Regions from separate parts of the Serratia grimesii genome, predicted to be linked through region 1. Evidence: predicted binding sites of a transcription regulator. Region 1 holds the regulator's gene; each other region holds the start of a gene.
What was found. Region 1 encodes PhoB, which activates phosphate uptake and scavenging genes when phosphate is short. Its sites were predicted from a motif close to CTGTCATAAAACTGNCNNAT; they were not measured.
Positions count from the first base shown of each region.

Region 1 (8,059 bases):
GAAGTCCACCATAAAGACGCTTTTTGCTTTGCCCAATTCGTCGAAACTGAGCGGGATCGGTGAACCGCTATAGCGAATATGCTCGGATTTCGCGACGTTCTGCGCACGGTGAATATGCCCCAATGCGATGTAGTCGGCTGGCGGAAAAGCTTGGGCCGGGAAGGCGTCCAACGTACCAATATAGATATCGCGTACGGAATCGGAGGTGGTGACACCAACGGTCGTCAGGTGGCCCGTGGCAACGATAGGCAGTGCCAGACCGAGTGCATCGCGGTGTGCACAGGCTGCGTGATAGAGCGTCTGGTAATGTTCTGCGATGGCTTCTTGCAGCGCCTGCTGTTTTTGTACGCCTGATTCACCGGCACGGCTGGTGAGCAGATCTCGCGGGCGTAAGAACGGGATGGCGCACAGTACGGCACCCGGTTGGCCGTCGCGTTGATTCAGGACCACGATTTGCTGTTCGGTTTCAGTCTGCGCGTTGGCGATCACGGTCGTATTCAGGCAAGACAGCAATTCACGCGATTCATTTAAGGTTGCCACTGAGTCATGGTTACCCCCCAGTACCACCAATTGACAGCCGGTGTGCTGTAGCTCCACCACGAAGCGGTTGTACAGTTCGCGGGCATAGCTGGGTGGGGAGCCGGTATCGAACAGGTCCCCGGCGACGATCAGTGCATCCACCTGATGTTGCTCGATTTGGGCGATCAGCCAGCGCAGAAAAGCCTGGTGCTCGGCGGCACGGCTTTTGGTAAAAAAGTACTGGCCAAGATGCCAGTCAGAGGTGTGGATCAGGCGCATGACACTCCCGGGGCGATAAGGTAATGGCGGTGATTATAAAGGGCACTGTGGCTGCTGTCGTGACGGAATCATTATGACAACTGAATGATTTTTCTTTGACGTTGGAAATAATCGCTATGCTTACTGCCTATAACAGCCCGTTTTTTTCATAAAAGTGTCACAAAACTGACGCATAATGGCGCCGCAATGAGGCTGTGCCCCGCCATTGGTCGTGGCGCCGGCGCAGACCCAAAAGCATGCTGTCAAGGCAGAGGGGGAGGACATAGCGGGATTATGTTCGAACCCGACAACGCAGGCAGCGAGTTTTTGAGGCGCGCCCCTTCGGGCTGGAGCCATTTAAGCGTGCTGCTGTGTTGCTCACCGCTTATTTGGCGCCACCAAACCTCGCGGTTTGCGCCTTGCTTCACGCTTAAATGACCGCCAGCGGTGCTCACGAGCAATGGCGGGACACAGCCTAATAGATCGCTAACACATTGGCAGGATTGACGATGGCAAGACGCATACTGGTGGTGGAAGACGAAGCGCCGATCCGTGAGATGGTGTGCTTTGTGTTGGAACAGAATGGTTACCAACCGTTGGAAGCTGAGGATTATGACAGCGCAGTGACGCGCCTGTCTGAGCCGTTCCCTGATTTAGTGTTGCTCGACTGGATGCTACCCGGAGGTTCCGGCATTCAGTTTATTAAACATATGAAGCGTGAAGCACTGACCCGCGATATTCCGGTGATGATGTTGACCGCTCGTGGTGAAGAAGAAGATCGGGTACGCGGCCTGGAAGTTGGGGCAGACGATTATATTACCAAACCCTTCTCACCGAAGGAGCTGGTAGCGCGTATCAAGGCGGTAATGCGCCGTATTTCACCGATGGCGGTGGAAGAAGTGATTGAAATGCAAGGGCTGAGTCTGGATCCTTCTTCACACCGGGTGATGGCCAACGAGCAGGCGTTGGATATGGGGCCGACCGAGTTCAAACTGTTGCACTTCTTTATGACCCACCCAGAGCGAGTTTATAGCCGCGAACAGTTGCTTAATCACGTCTGGGGCACTAACGTTTATGTGGAAGACCGCACCGTTGATGTGCATATCCGCCGACTCCGTAAGGCGTTAGAGACCAGTGGTCATGACAAAATGGTTCAAACCGTTCGGGGCACAGGCTACCGATTCTCAACGCGCTACTGATCGCGCCGCGCTGGAGAATATGCCGTGTTAGAACGTCTATCCTGGAAGAGGCTGGCCCTGGAGCTGGCCCTTTTCTGCTTGCCTGCCTTATTGCTTGGGCTGATTTTCGGTTATCTGCCTTGGTTGCTGCTGGCCTCCGTGCTGGCTGCGCTGGTATGGAACTTCTACAACCAACTTAAACTTTCTCACTGGCTGTGGGTCGACCGCAGCATGACACCGCCACCTGGGCGTTGGAGCTGGGAGCCGCTGTTTTACGGCTTATACCAGATGCAACAGCGTAACCGTCGCCGACGTCGTGAATTGGCGTTGTTGATCAAACGCTTCCGCAGCGGTGCGGAGTCACTGCCCGATGCGGTAGTGATGACCACCGTTGAAGGTAACATCTTCTGGTGTAACGGTTTGGCGCAGCATCTGCTGGGTTTCCGTTGGCCAGAGGATAACGGCCAACACATCCTAAACCTGCTGCGTTATCCGGAATTCAGCCACTATCTGCAACAGCAAGAGTTCTCTCGACCGTTAACGCTGCAGTTGAACAATGAGCATTATGTTGAATTCCGCGTGATGCCCTATTCAGAAGGGCAGTTGTTGATGGTTGCGCGTGACGTTACGCAAATGCGCCAGCTGGAAGGGGCACGCCGTAATTTCTTCGCTAACGTCAGTCACGAGTTGCGTACTCCGCTGACGGTATTGCAGGGTTACCTGGAAATGATGAGCGACGAAGAGCTGGACGGTTCGTTACGTGGCAAGGCATTGGGCACCATGCAGGAACAGACACGGCGCATGGATGGGCTGGTCAAGCAGTTGCTGACATTGTCGCGTATTGAAGCCGCCCCAAATGTCGAAATGAACGAACGGGTCGATATTCCGTTGATGCTACGTGTGCTGCAACGTGAAGCGCAGTCACTGAGCGGCGGTAATCATGAGATTACTTTCCGGGTGAACGAACAGCTTAAGGTCTTTGGCAACGATGACCAGTTGCGCAGTGCGGTATCCAACCTGGTGTATAACGCGGTAAATCACACGCCAAAGGGCACCAATATTGAGGTGAGCTGGCAACAAACGCCAAACGGCGCGCAGTTCCAGGTCAGTGATAACGGTCCCGGTATCGCTGCTGAGCATATTCCTCGCCTGACGGAACGCTTTTACCGCGTTGATAAGGCCCGTTCACGCCAGACTGGCGGCAGCGGACTGGGGTTGGCGATCGTTAAGCATGCATTAAGCCACCACGATGCACGTCTGGAGATCCTCAGCGAGCAGGGCATTGGCACCCGATTCATTTTTACCTTGCCTAACCGGTTGATTGTTCCCGCAGCTTTATCAGAGAATGCGGTGAAAAATTAACGCGCGAGAGGCTGGCATGATCCGAATTACCCGAGGGCTACTGCTTTGCCTGGCGCTGCTGGCAAGCCGTGGCGCATTGGCGCAGCCGGACGGCATGCTGTCCGGCAACTTGTCGAGTGTCGGTTCAGATACGTTGGCAAATCTCATGGCGCTGTGGGCGCAGGATTTCAGTCAGCATTATCCCAACGTTAATTTGCAGATCCAGGCTGCGGGGTCCTCAACTGCACCAACCGCACTGGCGGCAGGTGCGGCGCAGCTTGGGCCGATGAGCCGACCGATGAAGGCGGCGGAGGTTTCGGCGTTCGAGCATCGCTATGGCTATGCGCCGCTGGCCGTGCCGGTCGCCGTCGATGCGCTGGTGGTGCTGGTCCATCAGGACAACCCATTGCGTGGGCTTAACCTGCAGCAGCTTGACCGAATTTTTTCCGCCACGCTGCGCTGTGGTGAAAACCAGCCGTTGACGCGCTGGGGGGAATTGGGATTGACCGGCGATTGGCAGCAGCGAACCTTGCAACGTTTTGGGCGTAATTCGGCCTCTGGAACTTACGGCTATTTCAAATTGCGTGCGCTGTGCGGCGGTGATTTTATGCCGCGCGTCAATGAATTGCCCGGTTCTGCATCGGTAGTGCAGGCCGTTGCCGGTTCACTAAATAGCATTGGATACGCCAGCATCGGTTTTCGGGCCAGTGGTGTGCGGCTATTGCCGTTGGCGGAGTCTGGGGAAAACTACATCACCCCCAATGACACCAATGTACGCAATGGCAGTTACCCATTGTCGCGCTACCTGTATATCTACATCAACAAAGCGCCCAACCAGCCGTTGGAGCCGCTGACCGCTGCCTTCCTCGATCGTGTGCTGTCTGATACCGGGCAAAACCTGGTTAATCACGACGGCTATCTGCCACTGCCCCCCGATACCTTGCGTAAAACACGATTAGCATTGGGCTTAAAATAAGCGCCCAGGAACAACTATCATGATTTGGCGCTACGCGTGCGGCGATGAACCTGCCGCGTTCTGGGTCATTTGACGACAGACGCAGTGGAATAAGCTACAAAACGTAATGCGCGCCATTTAGCGGGTTTGCTAAGGGCAAAAATCTGTTCATACCGCGCGGAAACTGAGTGTTTATTGGCGTTTTCGCGCGACCAATAGCTTTATGCTTCACGTTTTGTGAGATGCCTGCTCAAAAATGATACAAATCATGTATTGTATATTTATTGATAGCCACTATGATCGACTGGTGCTGAAAGATTATCTGGTCGATAGCTCTGCTTTTTGTCATGCGCCTTGCCTTTCAGCGCTATAAACGTTTAACTTAGGCCTCGTTGTCGGACTAAACCTCCATTTATAACTCTTAAAACTCTGCCCATCATCATGAGTGGTCACTTTCGAATAAGGACAAAGCGCCGGACGTTATGCGTTTTCTGCTCTTATTGGTCTCGCGATGAAATGGCAAGCCGGCAACCGGGTGGGGCATAACGCCACCACGTATCGGGCACTTTTTTTCATTTGAACAGGCAACACGACATCGTATGAGTCATCGTTTAACGTCAAAAGATATTATCGCATTAGGTTTTATGACCTTTGCCTTATTCGTCGGCGCCGGGAATATCATTTTCCCGCCGATGGTCGGTTTACAGTCCGGTGAGCACGTCTGGACTGCAGCTATTGGCTTCCTGATTACTGCCGTCGGTCTACCTGTGATGACGGTGATCGCGCTGGCGCGTGTCGGTGGCGGCATTGATGCTCTGAGCACGCCAATTGGCCGTCGCGCGGGTCTGCTGTTGGCGACTGTCTGCTATCTGGCTGTGGGCCCACTGTTTGCCACGCCGCGCACCGCGACCGTCTCCTTCGAAGTGGGTATTGCACCACTGACCGGTGATGGTGCCATGCCGTTGTTTATTTATAGCTTGGTGTATTTCGCACTGGTGATCGGCATTTCCCTGTATCCGGGCCGTCTGCTCGATACCGTGGGACACGTGTTGGCACCGCTGAAAATTGTTGCGCTGGGTGCGCTCGGCATTGCCGCGCTGGCCTGGCCTGCGGGTACGCCAATTCCGGCGACTGAGGTTTATCAGAACGTTCCGTTCTCTACCGGCTTCGTTAACGGCTATCTGACTATGGATACGCTAGGCGCACTGGTGTTTGGTATCGTTATCGTTAATGCCGCGCGTTCCCGTGGTGTGAAAGATGCCGGTCTGCTGACGCGTTATACCATTCTTGCTGGTTTGATCGCCGGTGTGGGCCTGACGCTGGTTTACCTGAGCCTGTTCAAGCTGGGTTCTGGTAGCGGTGTACTGGTTCCTGATGCCACCAATGGCGCAGTGATTCTGCATGCCTATGTACAAAACACCTTCGGTGGATTGGGCAGCTTCTTCCTGGCAGCGTTGATTTTCATCGCCTGTATGGTAACAGCGGTGGGCCTGACCTGTGCTTGCGCCGAGTTCTTTGCCCAGTACCTGCCCTTCTCCTATAAGACGCTGGTGTTTATCCTGGGGCTGTTCTCAATGCTGGTTTCAAACCTGGGCCTGAGCCATCTGATTCAGATCTCTATCCCGGTGCTGACCGCGATTTATCCGCCGTGTATCGTGCTGGTGGTGCTGAGTTTCACCCTGCGTTGGTGGAACAGCGCGCCGCGAATCATCGCGCCGGTGATGTTAGTCAGCCTGTTGTTTGGTATCCTTGACGCGGTGAAAGCGTCCACCTTCCAGCATTTCTTGCCGGATTGGACCAATCACCTGCCATTGGCTGATCAGGGACTGGCATGGTTGCCGCCGTCGCTGTTGATGCTGGTGCTGGTCGCAATTTATGACCGGGTTTGTACGCGCTCTGAAGTGACCGCGCACTCCTAATTCCCCGGCTAAATTTTGGGCCACGGACTTGTCCGTGGCTTTTTTACGTTTAAAAAACACGGGTTATCTTCATGCAACAACAGTCACCCGCCGCCCCTGCGGCCAATAAGCTGAAACGCGGCCTCAGTACACGTCACATTCGCTTTATGGCACTGGGCTCGGCTATCGGCACCGGTTTGTTCTACGGTTCGGCGGACGCCATTAAAATGGCCGGCCCGAGCGTTTTGTTGGCCTACCTGATTGGCGGTATTGTCGCCTTTATCATCATGCGCGCGCTGGGCGAGATGTCGGTCAACAACCCACAGGCCAGTTCGTTTTCACGCTATGCGCAGGATTACCTTGGCCCGATGGCTGGGTATATCACCGGCTGGACCTACTGTTTCGAAATCCTGATCGTTGCCATTGCCGATGTGACCGCTTTCGGTATCTATATGGGCATTTGGTTCCCTGAAGTGCCGCATTGGATTTGGGTGCTGAGCGTGGTGCTGGTGATAGGCGCTATCAACTTGATGAGCGTGAAGGTATTCGGTGAGCTGGAGTTCTGGTTCTCGTTCTTTAAAGTGGCCACCATCATTATCATGATTGCTGCGGGTATCGGCATCATCATCTGGGGGATTGGCAACGGCGGGCAACCGACTGGGATTCATAACCTGTGGTCCAACGGCGGTTTCTTCAGCAACGGCTTTATTGGCATGATCCTGTCGCTGCAACTGGTGATGTTTGCCTACGGCGGCATCGAAATTATTGGTATCACCGCCGGTGAAGCCAAAGACCCGAAAACCTCGATTCCCAAGGCCATCAACTCGGTGCCATGGCGTATTCTGGTGTTTTATGTCGGTACGCTGTTCGTCATCATGTCGATCTACCCGTGGAACCAGGTGGGGACTAACGGCAGCCCGTTCGTGCTGACCTTCCAGCACATGGGCATTACTGTGGCGGCGGGTATTCTTAACTTTGTGGTGATCACTGCATCGTTGTCTGCAATTAACAGCGATGTGTTTGGTGTTGGCCGCATGCTGCACGGCATGGCCGAACAGGGCCACGCGCCGAAGATGTTCAGCAAGGTCTCCAAACGCGGTATCCCGTGGGTCACGGTTGTGGTGATGATGTTCGCGTTGCTGCTGGCGGTATACCTGAACTACATCATGCCGGAAAATGTGTTCCTGGTGATTGCCTCACTGGCGACTTTCGCGACTGTGTGGGTGTGGATCATGATTTTGTTCTCGCAGATTGCTTTCCGCCGGAGCCTGAGCAAAGAGCAGGTGAAGAACCTGGCCTTCCCACTACGAGGCGGCGTGTTCACGTCAGTGGTGGCGATCATCTTCCTGGTGTTTATCATCGGTTTGATAGGTTACTTCCCAACCACACGCGTATCCCTGTATGCGGGTCTGGTATGGGTCGTGGTGCTGTTGGCAGGGTATTACTTCAAGGTTAATCGTCAGAAAAAATTGACGGTGCTGGCCCAACAGCAGGATTGAAAATAAAAACACCGGCCTTGCGCCGGTGTTTTTTTATTGCTTATCTTCCGGTTCGTCGTCACCAGAGGCGCGGGCTTCAATACGCAGACTACTGTCGTTCAATCGTTCTTCTTGCTCTTCGCCTGCTGCGCGCGACAGTATCTCACGGATATCCTGCATATTCCGGCTCAGGGTACTCAGTGCCGGTTGTAAGGTGCGGCTCATACGACTTTCGTCCAGTGAGGCGCTGTGCAGGCAGCTAACAAACATCAGGGCGGCCAACAGAGTAAACAGCCGATGGCGTAATGATTTCAGCAATCCTCTTTTCCTTCAGTGCTCGTTAATCAATGTATTAACGCTGTTTTCATGCCGAAAGAAAAGTGTACTGAGACATCCGTTGCCCCTGGGTTGAGAGTCATTACCGGCAGAAAC
Region 1 covers NZ_LT883155.1:1,042,792-1,050,850, forward strand. Annotated here, with positions in the region: gene sbcD (exonuclease subunit SbcD) at 1-798, opposite strand, end outside; gene phoB (phosphate response regulator transcription factor PhoB) at 1,287-1,976, shown strand; gene phoR (phosphate regulon sensor histidine kinase PhoR) at 2,001-3,317, shown strand; gene SGBXF1_RS04870 (PstS family phosphate ABC transporter substrate-binding protein) at 3,334-4,272, shown strand; gene brnQ (branched-chain amino acid transport system II carrier protein) at 4,851-6,170, shown strand; gene proY (proline-specific permease ProY) at 6,242-7,648, shown strand; gene SGBXF1_RS04885 (hypothetical protein) at 7,682-7,945, opposite strand.

Region 2 (8,059 bases), 1.0 Mb from region 1:
AAGTGTACAACGCTCTTGAGGTAGAAAACGGTGCCAATAAGCTGGTGCTGGAAGTTCAGCAACAGTTGGGCGGTGGCGTGGTTCGCTGTATCGCAATGGGGACCTCTGATGGTCTGCGTCGCGGTCTGAAAGTCACAGACCTGGACCACCCAATTGAAGTACCGGTAGGTAAAGCTACTCTGGGCCGTATCATGAACGTATTGGGTGAACCAATCGACATGAAGGGCGATATCGGCGAAGAAGAACGTTGGGCGATTCACCGTCCGGCGCCAAGCTACGAAGATTTGGCCAACTCCCAGGATCTGCTGGAAACCGGTATCAAGGTAATGGACCTGATCTGCCCGTTCGCCAAGGGTGGTAAAGTCGGTCTGTTCGGTGGTGCGGGTGTTGGTAAAACCGTAAACATGATGGAGCTGATCCGTAACATCGCGATCGAGCACTCCGGTTATTCTGTGTTTGCGGGCGTGGGTGAGCGTACTCGTGAGGGTAACGACTTCTACCACGAAATGAATGACTCCAACGTACTGGACAAAGTATCCCTGGTTTACGGCCAGATGAACGAGCCACCGGGTAACCGTCTGCGCGTTGCTCTGACCGGTCTGACCATGGCTGAGAAATTCCGTGACGAAGGCCGTGACGTTCTGCTGTTCGTTGATAACATCTACCGTTATACCCTGGCCGGTACCGAAGTGTCCGCACTTCTGGGCCGTATGCCATCGGCGGTAGGTTATCAGCCAACGCTGGCGGAAGAGATGGGTGTTCTGCAAGAACGTATCACCTCTACCAAGACTGGTTCTATCACCTCCGTACAGGCCGTTTACGTCCCTGCGGATGACTTGACTGACCCGTCACCAGCCACCACCTTTGCTCACTTGGATGCAACTGTGGTACTGAGCCGTAATATCGCTTCTCTGGGTATCTACCCGGCCGTTGACCCGCTGGATTCCACCAGCCGTCAGTTGGATCCGCTGGTAGTTGGCCAGGAGCACTACGATGTAGCGCGTGGCGTGCAGTCTATTCTGCAACGCTATCAGGAACTGAAAGATATTATCGCAATCCTGGGTATGGACGAGCTGTCTGAAGAAGACAAACTGGTCGTATCCCGTGCGCGTAAAATCCAACGCTTCCTGTCTCAGCCGTTCTTCGTGGCAGAAGTCTTCACCGGTTCTCCGGGCAAGTTCGTATCGCTGAAAGACACCATCCGTGGTTTCAAAGGCATTATGGACGGCGACTATGACCACCTGCCTGAACAAGCGTTCTACATGGTTGGCACCATTGAAGAAGCAGTGGAAAAAGCCAAGAAACTGTAACGTCTTGAGAGGAGGGTGATATGGCTATGACTTACCATCTGGATGTAGTCAGCGCGGAAAAACATATGTTTTCCGGCCTGGTGCAAAAGATCCAGGTGACAGGTAGCGAAGGCGAACTGGGGATTTTCCCTGGTCATGCGCCGCTGCTGACTGCCATCAAGCCTGGCATGGTGCGTATTGTTAAACAACACGGTGAAGAAGAGTTCATCTACCTGTCCGGCGGTATCCTTGAGGTACAACCGAGCGTGGTCACCGTGCTGGCTGACACTGCTATCCGTGGAACGGACCTCGACGAAGCGAGAGCGCTGGAAGCTAAGCGTAAAGCTGAAGAACATATCAGTAGCTCTCATGGCGATGTCGACTATGCTCAGGCATCTGCAGAACTGGCGAAAGCGATCGCAAAACTGCGCGTTATCGAGCTCACCAGAAGATCGATGTAATATTTTGGCGCGTGCATAACGCAGCCAAAATTAAGAAAGCGGCCTATTGGGTCGCTTTTTTTTTGTTTTAAAATAAGCGTATCAGCCTGGCAGGCATTGTGAGGTATAACCTTTAATAGTGGCTGGAAATGTCGCCGATCGCCGACAGTTATCCCCACAGTCGGGTTACTGAGGCGTTAACTTCGGCGCGCTTAGTGCCCCAAGGCCTGAGCTGGGTTCGTGCAGAGAAATATGTAGTAATATCGTCACTAAAGGGTTCTACTTTCGTCTATTAAAATGGAGTTATCAGGTTGCTTATGTCGAACAGCGCAATGAGTGTGGTGATCCTCGCCGCGGGCAAGGGAACACGCATGTATTCCGATCTTCCCAAGGTGTTACATCCGTTGGCCGGCAAGCCGATGGTGCAGCACGTCATTGATGCCGCGATGAAACTGGGCGCGAAAAACGTCCATCTGGTGTACGGCCATGGCGGCGACTTGCTGAAAAACACCCTGACCGACGGTGCACTTAACTGGGTGCTGCAGGCCGAGCAATTGGGTACCGGCCATGCCATGCAGCAAGCAGCCCCGCATTTTGCCGATGATGAAGACGTGCTGATGCTGTACGGCGACGTCCCGCTGATTTCTGTCGATACTTTGCAGCGTCTGATGGCCGCGAAGCCACAGGGCGGCATTGGCCTGCTGACAGTGAAGCTGGCTGATCCAAGCGGTTACGGTCGTATCGTGCGTGAGAATGACCAGGTGGTGGGGATTGTTGAGCATAAAGATGCCAACGAAGCCCAGCGACAAATCAATGAAATCAACACCGGTATCCTGGTGGCCAACGGCCGCGATCTCAAGCGTTGGCTGGGGATGCTGAATAACGACAACGCACAGGGTGAATTCTACATCACCGATATCATTGCGCTGGCCCATGCCGACGGCAAGAAAATTGAAGCCGTGCATCCGTCACGTCTGAGTGAAGTGGAAGGCGTGAATAACCGTCTGCAACTGTCTCGGCTTGAGCGCATCTATCAGGCAGAACAGTCTGAAAAATTGCTGTTGGCCGGCGTAATGCTGCTGGATCCGGCGCGTTTTGACCTGCGCGGGGAACTTGTGCACGGTCGCGACATCTCTATTGATGCCAACGTCATTATTGAAGGCACGGTCAAGCTCGGGGATCGGGTGAAAATCGGTGCCGGCTGCGTGTTGAAAAACTGCGTGATCGGCGATGACTGCGAAATCAGCCCGTATAGCGTGTTGGAAGATGCCGTGCTGGCAGCGCAATGCACCGTGGGTCCTTTTGCTCGTTTGCGTCCTGGGGCTGAGCTGGCGGTGGGTGCCCATGTTGGCAACTTCGTCGAAATGAAAAAGGCGCGTTTGGGCAAAGGTTCGAAAGCGGGCCATCTCAGTTATCTGGGCGATGCCGAGATTGGCGATGATGTGAATATTGGTGCTGGTACCATCACCTGTAACTATGATGGCGCCAATAAGCATAAAACCATTATCGGCGACGGCGTGTTTGTCGGTTCCGACACTCAACTGGTGGCGCCAGTGTCTGTTGGCAAAGGTTCCACCATCGCCGCAGGCACTACGGTGACACGTGATATCGGCGAGGACGAACTGGTACTGAGCCGCGTCAAACAGGTACATATCCAGGGCTGGCAACGTCCGGTGAAAAAGATATAGCCCTTCGTCTTTCGAGCTGCAGCGTTGTTGGCTTCACGACAGAACCCCAGTCACTTACTTGAGTAAGCTCCTGGGGATTCTGACATTTACCGCCTAGCTGCAACCCGAAATCTATTGGGCGGAAGCAGGCAGTAAAAGAATATGTTTTGTATTGCGCTCCAATGTAGAGCCCAATACAAAACATAATAATCCCCATTCTCTACAGGCTCGGGGACGCACGGTAAAAACCGGCAAAATCAGGTCAAGACATCGAAAGCGCCCAGAAAGGCGTTTAATTAGGAATACAACTGATGTGTGGAATTGTAGGCGCAGTAGCGCAACGTGATATTGCAGAGATTCTGTTGGAAGGGTTACGCCGCCTTGAATACCGTGGCTACGACTCAGCCGGTTTGGCGGTGGTGGATGCGGAAGGCAACGTCAACCGTTTACGCCGCGTAGGCAAAGTGAATAAACTGGCCGAAGCCGCGGAACAACATGAATTGCATGGGGGCACCGGTATTGCTCACACCCGCTGGGCAACGCACGGTGAACCTACCGAAGCTAACGCGCACCCGCATGTTTCTGATTACATTACGGTGGTGCATAACGGCATCATCGAAAACCACGAACCGCTGCGTGAACTGCTGATTGAACGTGGTTATCACTTCAGTTCTGAAACTGACACCGAGGTGATTGCTCACCTGGTGCATTGGGAGCAGCGTCAGGGTGGCACTTTGCTGGAAGTGGTTCAGCGAGTGATCCCTCAGCTGCGTGGCGCATACGGCACCGTGGTGATGGACAGCCGTGATCCCAGCGTGCTGGTGGCAGCGCGCTCCGGCAGCCCGTTGGTTATCGGCCGTGGCGTGGGTGAGAACTTCCTGGCTTCCGATCAACTGGCACTGTTGCCGGTAACCCGTCGCTTTATCTTCCTGGAAGAAGGTGATGTGGTGGAAATGACCCGTCGCACCGTGAGCATTTTCGATAAGCAGGGTAACGCCGTTGAGCGTCCTGAGATCGAATCCCAGGTGCAGTACGATGCTGGTGATAAAGGCGCTTACCGTCACTACATGCAAAAAGAGATCTACGAACAGCCACTGGCGCTGAAGAACACCCTTGAAGGGCGTTTCAGCCATGGCCAAATCAACCTAAGCGAGCTGGGCCCGCGTGCCGACGAACTGCTAGCGAAGGTTCAGCACGTGCAAATTATCGCCTGTGGTACGTCTTACCATTCCGGCATGGTTGCACGTTATTGGTTCGAATCCCTGGCCGGCGTCCCTTGCGATGTCGAAATTGCATCCGAATTCCGTTACCGCAAGTCTGCCGTACGTCCAGGCAGCCTGATCATCACGCTATCGCAGTCCGGTGAAACCGCAGATACACTGGCGGCACTGCGCTTGTCGAAGGAGCTGGGTTACCTCGGGTCGTTGGCAGTGTGTAACGTGGCCGGTTCTTCACTGGTGCGTGAGTCCGATCTGGCACTGATGACCAAAGCCGGTACTGAAATCGGTGTTGCCTCTACCAAAGCCTTCACCACCCAGCTTGCGGTGTTGTTGATGCTGGTGGCACGTTTGGGCCGTCTGAAAGGCATGGCAGAAAGCGTTGAGCATGACATCGTACATGGCTTGCAGGCGTTGCCGGCACGTATCGAACAGATGCTGTCGATGGATAAGAACATTGAAGCGTTGGCGGAAGGTTTCTCCGACAAGCATCATGCCCTGTTCCTTGGCCGTGGCGATCAGTACCCGATCGCGATGGAAGGCGCACTGAAGCTGAAAGAAATCTCCTATATACACGCAGAGGCCTATGCCGCCGGTGAGCTGAAACACGGGCCGCTGGCATTGATCGACGCTGATATGCCAGTGATCGTGGTCGCGCCAAATAACGAACTGCTGGAAAAGCTGAAGTCCAACATTGAGGAAGTGCGCGCACGCGGCGGCCAGCTGTACGTGTTCGCCGATCAGGATGCCGGTTTCGTCAGTAGCGAAGGCATGACCATCATCCCGTTGCCGCACGTCGAAGAAATCGTGGCACCGATCTTCTACACCGTGCCGTTGCAGCTGCTGTCTTACCACGTGGCGCTGATCAAAGGCACCGACGTTGACCAGCCGCGTAACCTGGCAAAGTCTGTCACAGTAGAGTAACTCGCTGCTGTTAACCTCTAAAAGCCGGTCACTGCGCCGGCTTTTTTCATGGTTGGATAAAATATGACAATGGTGCGACAGCAGGGATAAAAGTTGTCATATTCAAGCGGATAGATGAGATAGGACGTGTTTTTTTATTGATTAATTATTGTGTGTTTTTGTCTTTAACTGACTGATTTATATTTAATTACCGTGTTGTCTCTTGTGTTGTAATATAACTGTCATATTTCGTACATTTTACTGTCACCAAACTGTCCTATTTTCCCTCCTGCAGCAATACTTACTCTGATGAAAACGATTTGAAGTCGATTTTTGAATATCCCATTAGGAGGGATTATGAAACTGATGCGTACCACCGTCGCCAGTATTGTGGCAGCGACTTTCTCCCTGACCGCCGTGTCCGCGTTCGCTGCTGCTAGCCTGACCGGTGCAGGTGCGACATTCCCCGCTCCGGTTTATGCCAAGTGGGCAGATTCTTATCAGAAAGAAACTGGCAACAAAGTTAACTATCAAGGCATCGGCTCTTCTGGCGGCGTGAAGCAAATCGTTGCCAACACCGTTGACTTTGGTGCTTCTGATGCGCCGTTGACTGACGAAAAACTGGCTGCTGATGGTCTGTTCCAGTTCCCTACCGTGATCGGTGGCGTTGTACTGGCGGTTAACATCCCGGGTATCAAATCCGGTGAACTGACCCTGGACGGCAAAACCCTGGGTGATATCTACCTGGGTAACGTGAAGAAATGGAACGACCCGGCGATCACCAAACTGAACCCAGGCGTTAAGCTGCCGGATCAGAACATTGCCGTTGTCCGTCGTGCTGACGGTTCAGGCACCTCGTTCGTGTTCACCAGCTACCTGTCTAAAGCGAATGCACAGTGGAAAGAGAAAATCGGCGCAGGCTCTACCGTTAACTGGCCAACGGGTCTGGGCGGCAAGGGTAACGACGGCATCGCAGCCTTCGTACAACGTCTGCCAGGCTCTATCGGCTACGTAGAATACGCTTACGCTAAGCAGAACAACCTGGCTTACACCAAGCTGATTTCTGCTGATGGCAAAGCCGTTAGCCCGACAGAAGAGAGCTTCAGTGCTGCCGCTAAAGGTGTGGATTGGAGCAAAACCTTCGCTCAGGATCTGACTAACCAGAAAGGCGATAACGCTTGGCCAATCACCTCCACCACCTTCATCCTGGTGCACAAAGAGCAGAAAAACCCGGCTCAGGGCACTGAAGTCCTGAAGTTCTTTGACTGGGCGTACAAAACTGGTGCCAAGCAGGCTAATGACCTGGATTACGCCACTCTGCCGAAAGAAGTTATCGAGCAGGTGCGTGCAGCATGGAAAACCAACGTAAAAGACAGTTCAGGTAAAGCGCTGTACTAACAACGCAGGGGCGCGTGTTTAAGCGCGCCCCACTCAGTTTTCAGGGTCTAACCCATGTTGGGCCTGCCAGGGTTAAAACAGAGAGTGATCTATGGCTGAGTACAAGCCGACCATTAAAGCACCGAGTAAAAATGGTGACGTTATCTTCAGCGCGCTGGTAAAACTGGCAGCGCTGATTACCCTATTGTTGCTGGGCGGCATTATTGTTTCACTGATCTTTGCCTCCTGGCCGAGCATGCAGAAATTCGGCTTCTCCTTCCTGTGGACCAAAGAGTGGGATGCACCTGCTGAGCAATTCGGTGCACTGGTGCCCATCTACGGTACTGTCGTCACCTCGCTGATTGCTCTGATTATCGCCGTGCCTGTCAGCTTTGGTATTGCGTTGTTCCTGACCGAGCTGGCACCTAACTGGTTGAGACGCCCGCTGGGTATCGCCATTGAATTGCTGGCGGCAATCCCGAGTATTGTGTACGGCATGTGGGGCCTGTTTGTGTTTGCCCCGCTGTTTGCCAAATATTTCCAGACCCCGGTCGGCGACGTGCTGTCGGGTATTCCTATTGTCGGTGAGCTGTTCTCTGGCCCGGCATTTGGTATCGGTATTCTGGCTGCTGGGGTGATCCTGGCGATTATGATTATTCCTTACATCGCCGCGGTTATGCGCGACGTGTTCGAACAAACCCCAGTGATGATGAAAGAATCGGCCTACGGCATCGGCTGCACAACCTGGGAAGTGATCTGGCGTATCGTGCTGCCATTTACCAAGAATGGTGTGATTGGTGGCGTGATGCTCGGGTTGGGCCGTGCGCTGGGTGAAACCATGGCGGTGACCTTTATCATCGGTAATACCTACCAGCTCGACAGTGCTTCACTGTATATGCCGGGTAACAGTATCACCTCGGCACTGGCCAACGAATTCGCTGAAGCAGAATCAGGGGTGCACACCGCAGCGCTGATGGAGCTGGGGCTGATCCTGTTTGTTATCACCTTTATCGTCCTGGCGCTGTCGAAGTTGATGGTGATGCGTCTGGCCAAGAATGAGGGACGCTAACGTGGCGACTATGGAAATGCAAAACGACCAGGCGCTGTTAGAAAGCCGCCGCAAAATGCAGGCATGGCGCCGTCAGAAGAACCGGCTGGCGCTGTTC
Region 2 covers NZ_LT883155.1:24,427-32,485, forward strand. Annotated here, with positions in the region: gene atpD (F0F1 ATP synthase subunit beta) at 1-1,310, shown strand, start outside; gene SGBXF1_RS00125 (F0F1 ATP synthase subunit epsilon) at 1,331-1,750, shown strand; gene glmU (bifunctional UDP-N-acetylglucosamine diphosphorylase/glucosamine-1-phosphate N-acetyltransferase GlmU) at 2,047-3,417, shown strand; gene glmS (glutamine--fructose-6-phosphate transaminase (isomerizing)) at 3,708-5,537, shown strand; gene pstS (phosphate ABC transporter substrate-binding protein PstS) at 5,874-6,914, shown strand; gene pstC (phosphate ABC transporter permease PstC) at 7,006-7,962, shown strand; gene pstA (phosphate ABC transporter permease PstA) at 7,973-8,059, shown strand, end outside.
Region 2: the regulator PhoB is predicted to act here: its motif matches at 5,778-5,797, upstream of pstS (phosphate ABC transporter substrate-binding protein PstS).

Region 3 (8,059 bases), 1.2 Mb from region 1:
CAAATACGCCCCTGAATAAAACGAGTCAGCTCTCTTTCACAAATGACGATCGCTATGGTCATATCTTTCATGATATCAAACCTAAAAAATGAAACGGAATGGGTTAGTCGTGGATACGATGTTGCATCTCCAACTCAAAGATAATCGCCTCCGCCTGGCAGGAAAACGTCATATCAATTCTGGCAATGTACTTTTTATTCAATATCTTAATGGTATGTGCCATATGACAGGGATACTTTTCTGATGCCACATTGTTGGCACTGATTTCCATCTCTTCAAAGTGCGCCATTGCCTGCTCATAGGTATCAAAACGGTTAGTCACAGTGACCGTGCAATTTTCATTATCCAGCACTGAACCAATATCAATGGAGCACCCTTTATCGCTGCATTTATCCAATAGATCTTTCATTTATTTTCCTCGTCAGCATGTTGTTGGCATCATGTTAATAATTAACTTTTTGCGTTAAAAAAATGAGGGAACAAAAGTCGGAAATCATCGTTCCCCCAAAACCAGAAAATTGGATTCACAAATTGCATACTTAACGCCATCGCTACCTAGGATTAACGGATAACCACCTCCTTTGAATTTACGTTTTGCGACTGCTTTGCTTTCGATGATTGATAATAAACATTGTTAACGATCGAATTCAACGCCCACGTTAATATAAAAAAGTAGTCATGATAACCGGTTATTCAGGTTTGATTTAAATGCCTTCTGGGTAGACTCTATTATCAAGATAATCATAATAGAAAAGGAGAGTCGTATGCTTTATAAAAATATTCTTGTGGCATTGGACTTGAAAGACAACAACAAGAAACTGCTCGACCGTGCTCTTTCCCTCAGCAATGCCACCCAGGCTAAATTGTATGTAGTGCATGTCGGCGTCGATGTCGGTGAGCTTTATTCTGGCGTAGTTATCGATCGTCTGGATAACTTTCAAACCCGAGTGATTAACGATGACGTTAACCTGTTAAAAAAATTTCTACGCGATGGTGGCTATGATACGTCATCGATTGTTGAAGCACTGGAGGTCGTCGGTGACTTTAATCGGGAAATCGAAAAAATCCTGTTTGAAAAACATATCGAACTGCTGATCTGCGGGCATCGGCATAATTTCCTGAGCCGACTCATGCCGACGTCTCGTCATTTGATCAACAATGCCAAAACCGATGTTTTGCTGGTGTCGTTGCCCGAGAAAATCGATAGCTGAGCGCCATTGCTTTCAGGGCGCAAACCTTGGGTCACTCAGTCTTTGCGGAGGAGGAACATCGCCTCCAGCCTTTCGACGATCAGCGCCAGTATAATTGTCTGATCAAGAACATCGACATCAAGATGCAGCCAAAAACACCATTCAGGCTGCATCTTGATGTTTAGTGCGGTGATTTCAGGAAACATAATGCTGCCACGGGAACCTGGCGCTGTTGCTTTTAAAATTGTCGCTATCCATTTTGAGGGAAAGCACGCCATACATCTGGAATCCCCTCAGACGATCGTTACTCTCCCCAAACGTGATTGCCCGCAAGTGCCGATGTTGGTGAGAGGTATCAATGCCCAAGTGCCTACTACAGCGTAAAATTCCTCACTCGAGGCCGGGCGCGGTTGATCAGCGCCCCGGCAGTGAGGAAAGCCCTTAACCACATATCTCGCTATGCACGTCTGACATCAACAAAAATACCTGCGGGATCATAATGCTGACGCAGCGTATTCAGTTAAATCATTAGCCAGTCAATGTAGATGAATTAAAAACCGTCAGTTTAAAATTAAGATATAAATCCAACCAGCAAGTATAATAAAAAACATCGTGCTAACAATCTACTTATTTCAAATTAAAAATATTACGCAATGAAAAACACAAAAACATATAAAATAACGAATTAATTAAAACCGTCTTTTATATGTTTACTGTGATTATTTTCATATACCAATAAATATTAAACCAAAATATCTTAACTCATTATTTCTGCACAAGCGCCAGCGCTTGTGCGCACGCCCAAGCCGAGCTCCAGGCCCATTGGAAGTTATAGCCCCCCAGCCACCCTGTCACATCCACCACTTCACCGATAAAGTACAGACCTGGCACCTTTGCCGCTTCCATAGTCTTAGAGGAAAGTTCCTTAGTATCTACACCGCCGAGTGTCACTTCAGCCGTGCGGTAACCTTCGGTACCGTTCGGCTGAACGCGCCAATTCTGCAATGTTTCTATCAGCGCCGCCTGCTGCGTAGGGTTCAGTTGCTTCAGCGTAACTTCCGGTAATTGCCCCAACGTCTGCAAGCACTCCACCAGGCGCTTCGGCAGATGCAGCGCGAGAGTATTCTTCAGGCTTTGGTTAGGATGAGCCTGGCGTTGCTCATTTAGGAAGCCCGCCAGATCAAGCGCAGGAAGTAAGTTAACGCTTACATACTCACCGGGTTGCCAATAACTGGACAGTTGCAATACCGCCGGGCCAGACAAACCACGATGGGTGAAAAGCAGACTTTCACGGAAGCTGACACCGTTTTCGGCGGTGATCACCGCAGGCACAGAGACGCCGGACAGGGTTTGCAGGTGTTCCAACAGCGGTTTATGCAGCGTGAAGGGCACCAGCGCGGCGCGTGTTGGCAGCACCTTCAATCCAAATTGTTCGGCCAACTTGTAGCCGAACGGTGAAGCGCCCAATCCCGGCATCGACAGACCGCCGCTCGCGACCACAAGTGAGCGAGCGCTCACTTTCTCGCCATTCAGTGTCAACTCGAAGCCTTCCGTGGTTTTTTCCACACTCAGCACCTCGCTGCGCAGGCGCGTCGTCACCTGGCCCAGTTCACACTCTTTAACCAACAGTTCGACAACCTGCTGCGCCGAGTCGTCGCAGAACAGCTGTCCCAGCGTTTTCTCATGGTAGGCGATGCCATAGCGGTTGATCAGATCGATAAAATCCCACTGGGTGTAACGCGCCAGTGCCGATTTACAAAAATGCGGGTTATTCGACAGGTAAGCAGCCGGTTCGGTGTACATATTGGTAAAGTTACAGCGTCCGCCGCCGGACATCAGGATTTTACGCCCCGGTTTTTTGCCGTTGTCGAGCAGCAGCACCCGGCAACCGAGTTGCCCTGCCTGAGCCGCGCAAAACATGCCCGCTGCGCCCGCACCTATTACCACGACATCAAACTGTTCCACCTGCGCCTCTCTGAATAAAAACCACAATCGCGACAAAAGGCCGCCATATTACGCCGTTTCGCCACCGGTAACCGGCAACTTTACGGCGGCAGATTGTAAAGCCATGACGCCGACAACGCCATAGTAAGAAAATATTACAACGGGCCAGACAGCATAACGCGCTGATATTTCATATCTTTGTCATAACAACGCCATCATTTCGTCATATCTAAATCAAAAAAACGTCATATTTTCCTTTTCCCCGGCCCCGGTTGTCACTGATAATGCGCGGCGTTCATGTCCACAAACTGGCGTAACGCTTATGCTGCATTTGTTCGCTGGCCTGGATTTCCATACCGGCCTGATGTTAATTCTCGCATTGTTGTTCGTGTTGTTTTATGAAGCCATCAATGGTTTTCATGACACGGCCAATGCGGTTGCTACAGTAATCTATACCCGTGCCATGCGCTCGCAACTTGCGGTCGTGATGGCTGGTTTGTTTAACTTTCTTGGCGTTATGCTCGGCGGTTTGAGTGTTGCTTACGCCATTGTTCATCTGTTGCCAACAGATCTGTTGTTGAACGTCAGTTCAGCACACGGATTAGCCATGGTGTTCTCCATGCTGCTGGCGGCTATCATCTGGAACCTCGGCACCTGGTATTTCGGTCTGCCGGCCTCCAGCTCCCATACGCTGATTGGCGCAATTATTGGTGTGGGTTTGACCAACGCACTGATGACACACACTTCGGTGGTGGATGCGCTTAACGTCCCGAAAATGATTGGTATTTTCCTGTCATTGCTCATCTCGCCGCTGGTTGGCATGATGGTCGCCGGGTTGATGGTGTTTGCCTTGCGCCGCTATTGGAGTGGCACCAAGAAACGCCAGCGTATTCACATGACCCCTGCGGAACGTGAAAAGGTCGACGGCAAACGTAAGCCGCCGTTCTGGACGCGCATCGCATTGATCCTGTCGGCTATTGGCGTCAGCTTCTCGCATGGCGCTAACGACGGTCAGAAAGGTATCGGCCTGATCATGCTGGTGCTGATCGGCGTTGCACCCGCTGGCTTCGTGCTCAATATGAATGCAACCGGTTATGACATCACTCGTACGCGTGATGCCGTGGCCCACCTGCAGCAATATTACGAGCAACACAGCGATGCCCTGTCGCACGTGGTCGCTCTCACTCCGTTGGTGCCAAGCCCGGATGAGGACGTATCGCCGGATAAACCCGTCGAGTTCCACTGTGACAGTGCCCGCGCTATGCCAGCGATTCAGCTTGCTTCCGGCTTGCTGAACAATCTGCAAAGTTACGATCAACTGACGGTAGATCAGCGCAGCCACCTGCGCCGCCTGCTGATGTGCGTAACAGATACCGCAGACAAGATCGCTAAGCTGCCTGAAACCTCTAGCCAGGACCAACGTTTCCTGAAAAACCTGCGTCAAGATCTGCTGCAAACCGTTGAGTATGCACCGATCTGGATTATCGTCGCGGTTGCTCTGGCGTTGTCACTCGGTACGATGGTTGGTTGGCAGCGCGTGGCGACCACCATTGGCGAGAAAATCGGTAAGAAAGGCATGACTTACGCTCAAGGCGTGTCAGCTCAGATGACCGCAGCCTTGTCGATTGGTGTTGCCAGCTATACCGGCATGCCGGTTTCCACCACCCACGTACTTTCTTCGGCAGTCGCCGGGACAATGATCGTGGACGGTGGCGGCGTGCAAAGCAAAACCGTGAAGAATATCCTGTTGGCCTGGTTACTGACCTTGCCGATTTCGATTCTGCTTTCCGGTTCACTGTATTGGTTGGCGCTTAAGCTGATCTAAGCAGTTTACTCCATGAGAAAGGCGGCCCTGGTGGCCGCCTTTTCTTTGTCTGCTACGCGGAAAACAGACGGCCTCAATACCAGATCATCAGTGCGATAAGGCTGATAAACACCAGCCCACTCAGGGCGGACGTCAGCATAAACTGCCCACGCACCCGCTCACAGCGGCGGATAAATTCCGGATCATGATGCTCGACATAACGCTGCGAGAAGATATAGCGCACCAACCTTATCTGTTTGCTCGGCTGGCCATGAGCGGTAAAAAAGCCGCCACCGTCGACATATTGGTACAGCAGCGGGTCGCAGCCGCGCAAAACCACCAGCAGCGCACGCAGAGAAGAGTAATACCGCACCATGTTTAAAACACACACCACACACAGAGCCCAAAACAGCGCGACGGTACTGATCATGATTGCCTCCTCAAGGCGTTGTTATCCACGGCGCTCCGCCGGGTCCAACTGCCCTACCTCTATACACTCATTACTGCGGGAGCCTACCGCTCCGATCCCCTTGGCACCGCACAGGCCGCGCATAACCCACCGCCTCTGGAGACAACCTATCGCCATGCGGGTGCATATCGCGCAGGTTTAGCTCAGAGAAGAGATGATAAGGCCTATAGTCATTATTGTAGGTTAACGAAACACAAACTGGCCTGAGCAGTAGATAAAATTTACCGCAACCCACCATTTTGTCATCCGCCTATTGGTTATAACTGATAACCACCCTAGAGAGCACTGACGGTCTTTTCCTCTGCCCAAAGAGGTATTTGGGGCTATACTCTGTTCAAGAATGCTTATATTTCAATCGGTCAACCTTTACACAACCCTATGGGCGGTAGGATTTCCTGCCTGGTGGGTGTAAAACTGACTGAGCAGAGATAAAGAGATTTTTTGATGCGGTGCAGTGTGATCGCCCCAACATATCATTATGTTATCTGAATGATAAAATGCAGGTAAACCTGAAGCGCCAGGCTGGTACGCTGAATGCCTGCTAACCTTTTAATCGGCATTATATGGAAGGAGTATTCTCATGGCTTACAAACACATTCTGATCGCGGTAGACCTATCCCCAGAGAGTAAAATTCTGGTGGAAAAAGCCGTATCTATGGCGCGCCCGTACAACGCCAAAGTTTCCCTGATCCACGTAGATGTTAACTATTCCGACCTGTATACCGGCCTGATCGACGTTAATCTCGGCGACATGCAGAAACGTATCTCGGAAGAAACGCACCACGCGTTGACCGAATTGTCACAAAATGCCGGCTATCCGATTACTGAAACCCTGAGCGGCAGTGGCGATTTGGCACAGGTGCTGGTCGATGCCATCAAGAAATACGATATGGACCTGGTACTCTGTGGTCACCATCAGGATTTCTGGAGCAAGCTGATGTCCTCCGCACGCCAATTGATCAACACCGTACATATCGACATGTTGATCGTGCCGCTGCGTGACGAAGACGAAAAACCCAAATCCTAAGTAAGCACACACTAACTTAATTGCCCTACGCCCGCTTTTGCGGGCGTTTTTCGTTCCGCAGCTATCATTAATCGCTTGATAATCAACCGCCCTCCAATGATATAGTCGCTAAAGACACAACATCATTCCCCACGCTTTACCCAAACCAATATCTATAAAAATAGTGGGGGAAATTTCATAGTATTACCCTCTGAATTTCGGGCTGTAGCCAGATCGCCAGCTCGTGAATCTTCAGGCGCTTACCTAGGTAAGTAACCAGGGAGTCACGAGCACAGATCACAACGCTACAGCCTGAAAGACAACGGGTATAAAGGAGCTATCCATGGAAAATACCGTATCGGTAGAGTCATTCCTGTCTTCGTTACAGCAGCATAACCCCCATCAGCCGGAATATTTGCAGGCAGTCCGAGAGGTCTTCACTTCGCTGTGGCCATTTATCGAGCGCAACCCACGCTATCGCGAATATGCTCTACTGGAACGCTTAGTGGAACCAGAGCGCACCATCCAGTTTCGTGTCAGTTGGGTGGACGATCGCGGGCAAGTTCAGGTCAACCGGGCCTGGCGCGTGCAGTTCAACTCCGCCATCGGGCCATATAAAGGTGGTATGCGCTTCCACCCATCAGTGAATTTGTCGATTCTTAAATTCCTTGGCTTTGAGCAGACCTTCAAAAATGCGCTGACCACCTTGCCCATGGGCGGGGGTAAAGGCGGTTCTGACTTTGATCCAAAAGGAAAAAGCCAGGCAGAGATCATGCGTTTCTGCCAGTCGCTGATGACCGAGCTGTATCGCCATCTGGGGCCAGATACTGACGTACCTGCAGGTGACATCGGTGTCGGCGGCCGTGAGGTTGGCTTTATGAGCGGTATGATGAAAAAACTGTCCAACAACACTGCCTGCGTGTTTACCGGCAAAGGGCTGTCATTTGGCGGCAGTCTGATTCGCCCAGAGGCCACCGGCTATGGGCTGGTTTACTTCACCGATGCCATGCTGCAACGCCATGGGCTAGGTTTTGAAGGCATGCGAGTTGCCGTTTCCGGTTCAGGCAACGTGGCGCAGTACACTATTGAGAAGGCGCTGGAACTGGATGCACGGGTGATCACCGTTTCTGACTCTGGCGGTACGCTGGTCGATGAAGCCGGTTTCACTACCGAAAAGCTGGCCCATTTGGTGGAGATCAAGAATCAGCGTTATGGTCGTGTAGAAGACTATGCCCGCGAGCGCGGCCTGACCTACCTGGCCGGTCAGCAGCCCTGGAGTGTACCGGTGGATATCGCCCTGCCGTGCGCCACCCAAAATGAGTTGGATCTGGACGCCGCGCAGATGCTGATCCGCAACGGCGTGAAAGCCGTGGCTGAAGGCGCCAATATGCCGACCACCATTCAAGCCACTGATGCATTCCTGGACGCTGGCGTGTTGTTTGCCCCAGGCAAGGCTGCCAACGCCGGCGGCGTGGCGACGTCTGGCTTAGAGATGGCTCAGAATGCCGCACGTATTAGCTGGCGGGCAGAGAAAGTGGATGTACGTTTACAACATATCATGGCGGATATTCATCAAGCCTGCGTGGAATACGGCGGTGAAGGGAAGCAAACTCACTACGTACACGGTGCCAATATCGCGGGATTCG
Region 3 covers NZ_LT883155.1:4,902,001-4,910,059, forward strand. Annotated here, with positions in the region: gene SGBXF1_RS22895 (hypothetical protein) at 1-71, opposite strand, end outside; gene SGBXF1_RS22900 (DUF406 family protein) at 104-409, opposite strand; gene SGBXF1_RS22905 (universal stress protein) at 765-1,211, shown strand; gene SGBXF1_RS22910 (hypothetical protein) at 1,247-1,468, opposite strand; gene SGBXF1_RS22915 (BaiN/RdsA family NAD(P)/FAD-dependent oxidoreductase) at 1,956-3,155, opposite strand; gene pitA (inorganic phosphate transporter PitA) at 3,457-4,959, shown strand; gene uspB (universal stress protein UspB) at 5,033-5,368, opposite strand; gene uspA (universal stress protein UspA) at 5,988-6,434, shown strand; gene gdhA (NADP-specific glutamate dehydrogenase) at 6,757-8,059, shown strand, end outside.
Region 3: the regulator PhoB is predicted to act here: its motif matches at 3,432-3,451, upstream of pitA (inorganic phosphate transporter PitA).

Region 4 (8,059 bases), 2.3 Mb from region 1:
CGATAATCAGAAATGTATGCATGTCCTTAAAATACAAATTGAGCAAAATAAGTCAAGAATGTGCTATCCGCAGAGGCACGTTAATTTGCTGCCCCTGCTTTGAATTTCAGAGAAGCCCACCACAGGCAGTTCAGGCGGGCTCGTCGTCATCGAACTATCAGCGCCAACCCAGCGCCGGGGCGACATGCGTCAAGATCGATTCAATCACATGGGCGTTATAGTCAACGCCCAATTGGTTTGGCACGGTCAACAGCAAGGTGTCCGCTTCGGCAATGGCTTCGTCCTGCGCCAGTTGTTTGATCAACAGCTCTGGCTCAGCGGCATAACTGCGGCCGAATATGGCTCGGGTCTGCTGATCGATATACCCCACCTGATCGCCTTCCTGACCGCTATTGCCGAAATAACTGCGATCCTGCGAATTCATCAATGCAAAGATACTGCGGCTGACCGACACACGGGGTTCGCGCTGATGCCCTGCTGCTTTCCAGGCTTCACGGTACTCGCGAATTTGCTTGGCCTGCTGCACGTGAAACGGCTCGCCCGTCTCGTCATTTTTTAACGTCGAGCTTTGCAGGTTCATCCCCAATTTCGCCGCCCAGACTGCTGTGGCGTTCGAGCTGGCCCCCCACCAGATACGATCCCTCAAGCCTGCGGAGAAAGGCTCAACACGCAACAGTCCCGGCGGGTTGGGGAACATCGGCTGTGGGTTCGGTTCGGCAAAACCTTCACCACGCAGCGCATCGAGTAACACCTCGGTATGGCGACGGGCCATATCGGCTTCGGTCTCGCCTTCGGCGGGCGTATAGCCAAAGTAACGCCAGCCCTCAATGACCTGCTCGGGAGAACCGCGGCTAATGCCAAGCTGCAAGCGTCCACCAGAAATCAGATCAGCAGCACCGGCGTCTTCGACCATATAAAGTGGGTTTTCATAGCGCATATCGATCACACCGGTGCCGATCTCAATACGTTGAGTTTTTGCGCCAATGGCAGCCAACAGCGGGAACGGCGAGCCTAGCTGACGCGCAAAGTGATGCACGCGGAAGTAAGCCCCATCCGCCCCCAATTCTTCTGCCGCGACAGCGAGATCGATGGATTGCAGCAACGCATCCGCAGCAGAACGGGTACCCGACTGTGACGAAGGCGTCCAGTGACCAAACGAGAGAAATCCAATTTTCTTCATAGGAGTAGCCCTTAGATTCAATTATGACCGGATTACAGTGACAAAAATGCCCCCGCTCAGGCCAGAAAAATTGTGTGCGATCGCACTAAACGAACCGTTTTGAGCTAACGAAAGACGCCCTTATTGCAGCCCAACTCGACCGCCCGATCGTTGTAATCAAAAAGTAAATATCGTATAACAGGCTCCTCCGAGGGGTGTCCTGTTACGGGCTGAGATGGCACAAGCCGAACCCTTTGAACCTGATCTGGGTCATGCCAGCGAAGGGACGGGTCGGCAATAACACCATCAGTCATTGCCTGTTCATACCTCAGCGCGCCCGGATCTCCACACACTTTTGGAGGTCCCATGTTTACCCCTCAATTTGATAATGGTCTTTACGGACGGCTGCGCCAGCAGGCCGGTAGCCACTGGCAGGACTATGTCGCACACCCTTTTATTCAGCAACTGGCTGCCGGCACACTACCTGAGCCCGCATTCCGCCGCTATCTGACCCAGGATTACCTGTTCCTGATCCACTTTGCCCGCGCCTATGCGCTGCTGGTCAGCAAACTGCGGACCCTGCCGGAGATGCGTGCGGCCACCGCCTCCCTCAACGCCATTGTCGCCGAACTGCCTTTGCATCTGGCCTATTGCGCAGACTGGGGGCTGAGCGAACCAGACATTGCCGCCGAACCTGAGGCCGCAGAAACCCTCAACTACACCCGCTATGTACTCGATATCGGCCACGCCGGTGATGCGCTTGATCTGCTCGCCGCGCTGATGCCCTGCGTCGCCGGTTATGCCGAAATTGGTTTGCGGCTGCTGGGCGACCCTGCCACGGTAATGCAAGGCAACCCTTATGCCTCATGGATCCGTAACTATGGTGATCCTGCCTATCTGTCCGGGGTGCAGGCCGCACTCGATCTACTGGAAAACGTTAGTCACCAGCGTGGAGCTGAAAGCCGACTGGCCGAACTGTCGACCATCTTCACCACTGCGACCCGGCTGGAGTCTGCCTTCTGGCAAATGGGGTTGAATGCCAAATGAGTAGCGGTAACGCTCAGTATGACGGCGTGCGACCGGGTATTCAGGTGCGGGATTTGACTCTGCGCTTTGGCCCGCAAGTAATTTTCGACCGGCTAAATTTCGATATCGCAGGCGGCAGTTTTGTCGCCTTGCTCGGCGCAAGCGGTGCAGGGAAAACCAGCTTACTGAAGATCATTGCCGGGTTGGCGAAACCCACGTCCGGCACGGTCACAGGCAGCGATGGCCTGCCGATCCCCGGACGCATCGCCTACATGGGGCAAAAAGATTTGCTCTATCCGTGGCTAACCATTGCTCAAAACATTAGCCTCGGCGCACGGCTACGGGGTGAAAAAGTCGACCGTTCCTGGGCAGAACATCTGCTGGAACGCGTAGGTCTGAGCGGGTATGGCAGTGCCTTGCCGGCGGCCTTGTCCGGTGGGATGCGCCAACGCGCAGCCATCGCCCGCACCTTGTATGAGCGCCAACCGATCGTATTGATGGATGAACCTTTCTCGGCGCTGGACACCATTACCCGCGCAAAAATCCAGCAGCTTGCCGCCGAGCTGCTGGCACAACATACCGTGTTACTGATTACCCACGATCCCATGGAGGCCTGCCGCCTTAGTCACCGCTTGCTGGTCTTGTCACGCTATCCCGCCGGCATTGACGACAGCCATGTCATTGAGGGCCTGCCGCCACGTGCACCGGACGATCCCCAACTGCTGAAAAGCCAGAGCGAGCTGCTGCTGCAACTGGTGAGGGCAGCCGAATGAAACCTATGGTGGAAAGCCGCCTGTCACGAATGCGCCGCAGCCTGACAGTATTTGTCGGCCTGTTATTGCTATGGGGATGGGCCACCTTGGGTGATATACCCGCCTTCCTGTTGCCTTCACCGTCTGCGGTCGCGCAGGCGCTTTGGAATGACCGGGCTTATCTCGCTTATCACACGCTGATTACGGCCTCAGAAATAGCCTGCGGCCTGCTGGCAGGGGTGTTGCTGGGGGCCGCACTAGCGCTGTGCATGATTTTCTCGCCACGGCTGCAACGCTGGCTGATGCCCCTGGTGCTGACCAGTCAGGCGATCCCGGTGTTTGCGCTGGCCCCGCTGTTAGTGCTGTGGTTTGGTTTTGGCATGAGCGCCAAAGTGGTGATGGCGGTGCTGGTGATCTTCTTTCCTGTCACCTCTGCGTTCTTTGATGGACTGCGGCGGGTCAATAACGACTATCTCGACCTGGCACGTACCCTGCGTGCCTCCCCCTGGGCCCAACTGCGGCATGTGCGGCTGATGGCGGCGTTGCCGGCCTTCGGTTCCGGGCTACGCATGGCCGCCGCCGTCGCCCCGATAGGCGCCATCATCGGCGAATGGGTCGGTTCGGCGGAAGGTTTAGGTTACGTAATGCTTAACGCTAACGCACGCATGCAGACCGACGTCTGTTTTGCTGCGCTGTTTATTCTGGTGCTGATGACCGTCTTGCTCTGGGTGACGGTAGACGCGCTGCTGCTACGCCTTATTAACTGGGCGCCGGAAAATGACTGATAAAAGGAATCAACAATGATTAAAAATACCCTCTGCGGGCTGCTGCTCAGCGCTACGCTGGCCGGGCAAGCAACCGCTGCCGAAAAACTGACGCTGGTGCTTGATTGGTACATCAACCCCGATCACGCGCCTATCATGGTGGCCGAACAGATCGGAGCTTTCAAGGCCGAAGGCCTCGACGTCAAGATTGTGCCCCCGTCTGATCCCGCGTTGCCTCCGCGGCTGGTTGCAGCAAAACAGGCCGACCTCGCCATCACTTATCAACCACAATTGCATTTCTTTGCCGATCAAGGTCTACCGTTAATGCGTGTGGGCACCCTGATTAACTCACCGCTGAATACCATCATCACGCTGGATAAAACCATCACCACTCCTGCGGGCCTAAAGGGCAAGAAAATCGGCTATTCGGTCAGCGGTATTGAACAAGCGACGCTGGCAACTATGCTCCAGCATGAACATATCAACCCCAATGACACCCACTTGATCAACGTTAACTTCCAGTTGACCAGCGCCTTGCTGGCAGGACAGGTCGATGCGGTTATCGGCGGTTATCGCAATATTGAAGCGCTTGAATTGAAGTTACAGGGAAAAGATCCGGTGGTGTTTAACGTTGAAGATTACGGCGTCCCCGCCTACGACGAACTGATCATCGTCGCCAATCGCGACACCGTCACAGAGCCGAAAATTAAAAAATTCCTCGCGGCACTGAAAAAAGGCAGCGATTACCTGCATGCCCATCCTCAGGAAAGCTGGTTAGCGTTCGCCAAGGCCCATCCAGAACTGAACACCGAGCTGAACAAACAGGCGTGGCAGGCCAGCTTACCGCTGTTTGCGCGTGATCCGGCCAAACTGGATAAGGCACGCTATCAAGCCTACGAGCAATTCCTTTTCGACAACAAGCTGATCAAGAAAATCACCCCCGTGGAACAATACGCGGTGGAACTGCATTAAGCCGTTATCGGGCGTAGCATGCTGCGCCCTTATCTATAACGCCCTACCTCAATGGGGGAAGCCATACAACACCATGATTGGCCTCTCTCTTCACTGGCGTGATTAGTGTCACACTATTGTCACAAAAACGTCCAATCACACTCTGACGCACCGGAGCAATGCAAACACGCATTGCCCTGACGGTTTCAATGCGCTATACCCTCCTCTTTCTCGCTGCGGCAGCGGTCAGCGGCGTTGGCCAGGACAGTAAAGTTTTTCTTTTTAATTAGACAGGGTACGGTGGATGGTTTCAGCATTAATCTCGTTTGCACTTTTTTTAGCCTCAATTTTAATCTACCGGACCCGGGGCGCTGCCAACCGTTGGTGGCTTGCCACTCTGCTGACACTGCTGGGCAGCTATCTGATCCTCAACGTTGTCCTGATCGCCAGTAACTACTTTACCGGTGACGGCATTACCGATGCAGTGATCTACACCCTCACCAGTAGCCTGAAAGGCGCGGGCGTCGGAAAATACCTGCTGCCGTTTATAGGGCTACTGGCAGTCCTGGCGCTGATCTTCGCCGTACTCACCTGGAGTCTGGTGCGGCGCAAAGCGAAAAGCAGCAGCGTGGTATACAGTGTGATCGCCGTGCTGCTGGCCTTGTTTTCCGTCGGTACCACCCCCGCCTTTCAGGATATCTCCCTGCTGGTCAGAAGCCAGATCAGCGGCGATACCGCCGACTTTGATACCTATTACAAAGCCCCCAAAAGAAGCGTACAGGGCAAGGCCCCGAATCTGGTGTATATCTATGCTGAGAGCCTGGAAAGAACCTACTTCGATCAACAACTTTTTCCCGGACTGGCTGACGAACTGAACCAACATCGCGAAAACAGCATCGACTTCAGCAACACCCAACAGTTGCCTGGCACCGGCTATACCATTGCCGGCATGGTGGCCTCGCAGTGTGGCATCCCGCTGTTTGCCCCTTTCGACGGTAACGCCTCCAGCGCCGTGTCCACCTTTTACCCGGAAAACGTCTGTCTGGGCGATGTGCTGAAGTCCGCCGGTTATGACAACTACTTTTATCAGGGTGCCGAGCTGGCCTTTGCTGGTAAAGACACTTTCCTGAAATCGCACGGTTTCGATCATGCTTACGGCTTCAAAGAACTGCGTGGGCAGGTCAGCGATCCAAGCTACAAAAATGACTGGGGCTGGTACGACGATACCGTTCTGGATGTGGTGTTCGACAAGTTTGTTGAGCTGTCTAAACAGAATAAAAAGTTTTCACTGTTTGCACTGACCGTGGACACTCACCACCCGGATGGTTTTATCTCCGCCAGTTGCAGTAAAAAATCATTCAGTTGGCAGAACAAAGAAAACCGCTCATTAAGCGCGGTCGCCTGTAGCCAGCAGCACATCGCGGCGCTGATCGATAAAATCAAGGCATCCGACTATTTCAAAAATACCGTTATCGTGGTGTCTTCGGATCACCTGGCGATGAACAACACCGCCTATGACATTTTGACCAAGCAGAAACGCCGTAACCTGTTCTTTATCATTGACGGCACTCGCCCGCAGACTGCGCTGCATAACGAGAAGCGCAGCACGCTGGACAACGGTGCCACGGTGTTGGATGTGATGGGCGGCGATAACTACATTGGCCTTGGCCGCAGCAGTTTCTCTAGCCCAACGTTGTCCACCGTTTTCATGAATATCGATGAGAAAATCAACGCATGGAAACCGGCAGTGGTGAAACAATGGGGGTTCCCAAACAGCATTAGCAATTTCACTTTGGGCAATCAGGGCAACAGTTTTACCTTTTCCGGCATTACCTTTAAGGTGCCGTTTATCCTGAAAGTGACGGATAACAAAGTTGAACCGATGTTTAATGTTTACCTGTCAACACCGCTGAAAAAACAGCTTGCTGGCCTGGGCGCAGGTGAAAAGTTCGTTTGGGTCGACAAGTGTTATGAAATAGGCCGGATATGGGCACCCGAAATGGCGCTGAGCACCGAAACCTGTGTTGCGTCAGGCAACCTGGCTTCACCGCCGCAGATTGTGCAGGCCAAAGGGGGGAACTACCGTGGCAAAGTCAGCTTTAGCGGCCCGGAAGCAGACAGCGTTGCTGCTTATCAACGTGCCATCGAACAGTTGAACGTGGACGATGCTGCCGTTAAATATCAGGCAGATGCCATTGCATTTATGCTGCCGGGCATGCCGGAAAAAGTGAAGGCAATTACCGGGGTTTCCAGCGTTGAAGACTGGGGGCGCTGGTCAGATGCCAATCTGGCACCGACGGTGAAAATCGACTATGTCGACCCATTACCGTCCACCTTCGATCTGGTGTTACGCGCCCGCGCTTACGGTAAAAACATCGGTGAACCGATCTCCGTGCGCGTCGGTGAGCAAGAGCAATTTGTGACACTCAGTGAGCAGGACACCACCGTGACCCTGCGTTTCGACAATACCGGCGGCGCACGGAATATCAGCATCACCCCACCTGCACCGACTGAACCGCAGGAAGGTGCCAGCGGTGGCTTTACCCCGAAAAAACTGGGTATTGGCCTGGTATCATTGAAGGTAGAACAGGCCGCTCCCGCTTCCTGATCGTTGCCTTGCAGAGGCGCTGCATGCAGCGCCCACGTTATTCGGGGCGAATTTATTCGCCCCTTACCGTTTCTCCAAAGCTTTTGTGCCCATCTTCGGCTAACCTGTGGCTGTGAATTAATATCCGCCTGCCTCCCACCACGAGTAGGGAGAAACAAGGAGAGAGTATGAGCAGTCAGCAATCCGGCACCGGCCTCACCCCCACTCAGGCGATCGACAAACTGGAAGCGTTGTATGACGCCTCAGTTGCCGCGCTGCGCCAGGCTGTGGGGGATTTTATTAGTCACGGCGGCCTACCCGACACACAGGCCCGTACGACAGGGTTGTTTGTTTATCCGGAACTGCGCGTTAGCTGGGACGGCACATCACCCGGCCAGACCAAAACCCGCGCCTACGGCCGCTTTACCCATACCGGTTGCTACACCACCACCATCACCCGACCACAACTTTTCCGCCACTATCTCATCGAGCAGTTGACGATGCTGGCGAGCGAATACGATGCGCATATTGACGTCAGACCATCACAGCAGGAAATTCCGTTCCCTTACGTGATTGATGGTTCCAACCTGATGTTGGATCGCACGATGAGTGCCAGCCTGGCACAGCATTTCCCGACAACCGAGTTGGCGCAAATCGGGGATGAAACTGCCGACGGCCTGTTCCACGCCACCAGTACCTTCCCGCTGTCACATTTCGACGCGCTACGGGCCGATTTTTCACTGGCGCGGTTACGCCACTACACCGGCACCCCGGTGGAGCATTTTCAGCCCTTCGTGCTGTTCACCAACTACACCCGCTA
Region 4 covers NZ_LT883155.1:3,303,965-3,312,023, forward strand. Annotated here, with positions in the region: gene SGBXF1_RS15635 (GlxA family transcriptional regulator) at 1-22, opposite strand, end outside; gene SGBXF1_RS15640 (LLM class flavin-dependent oxidoreductase) at 158-1,180, opposite strand; TPP riboswitch at 1,361-1,463, shown strand; gene tenA (thiaminase II) at 1,526-2,206, shown strand; gene SGBXF1_RS15650 (ABC transporter ATP-binding protein) at 2,203-2,958, shown strand; gene SGBXF1_RS15655 (ABC transporter permease) at 2,955-3,722, shown strand; gene SGBXF1_RS15660 (ABC transporter substrate-binding protein) at 3,738-4,673, shown strand; gene opgB (phosphatidylglycerol--membrane-oligosaccharide glycerophosphotransferase) at 4,957-7,260, shown strand; gene SGBXF1_RS15670 (AMP nucleosidase) at 7,428-8,059, shown strand, end outside.
Region 4: the regulator PhoB is predicted to act here: its motif matches at 4,779-4,798, upstream of opgB (phosphatidylglycerol--membrane-oligosaccharide glycerophosphotransferase).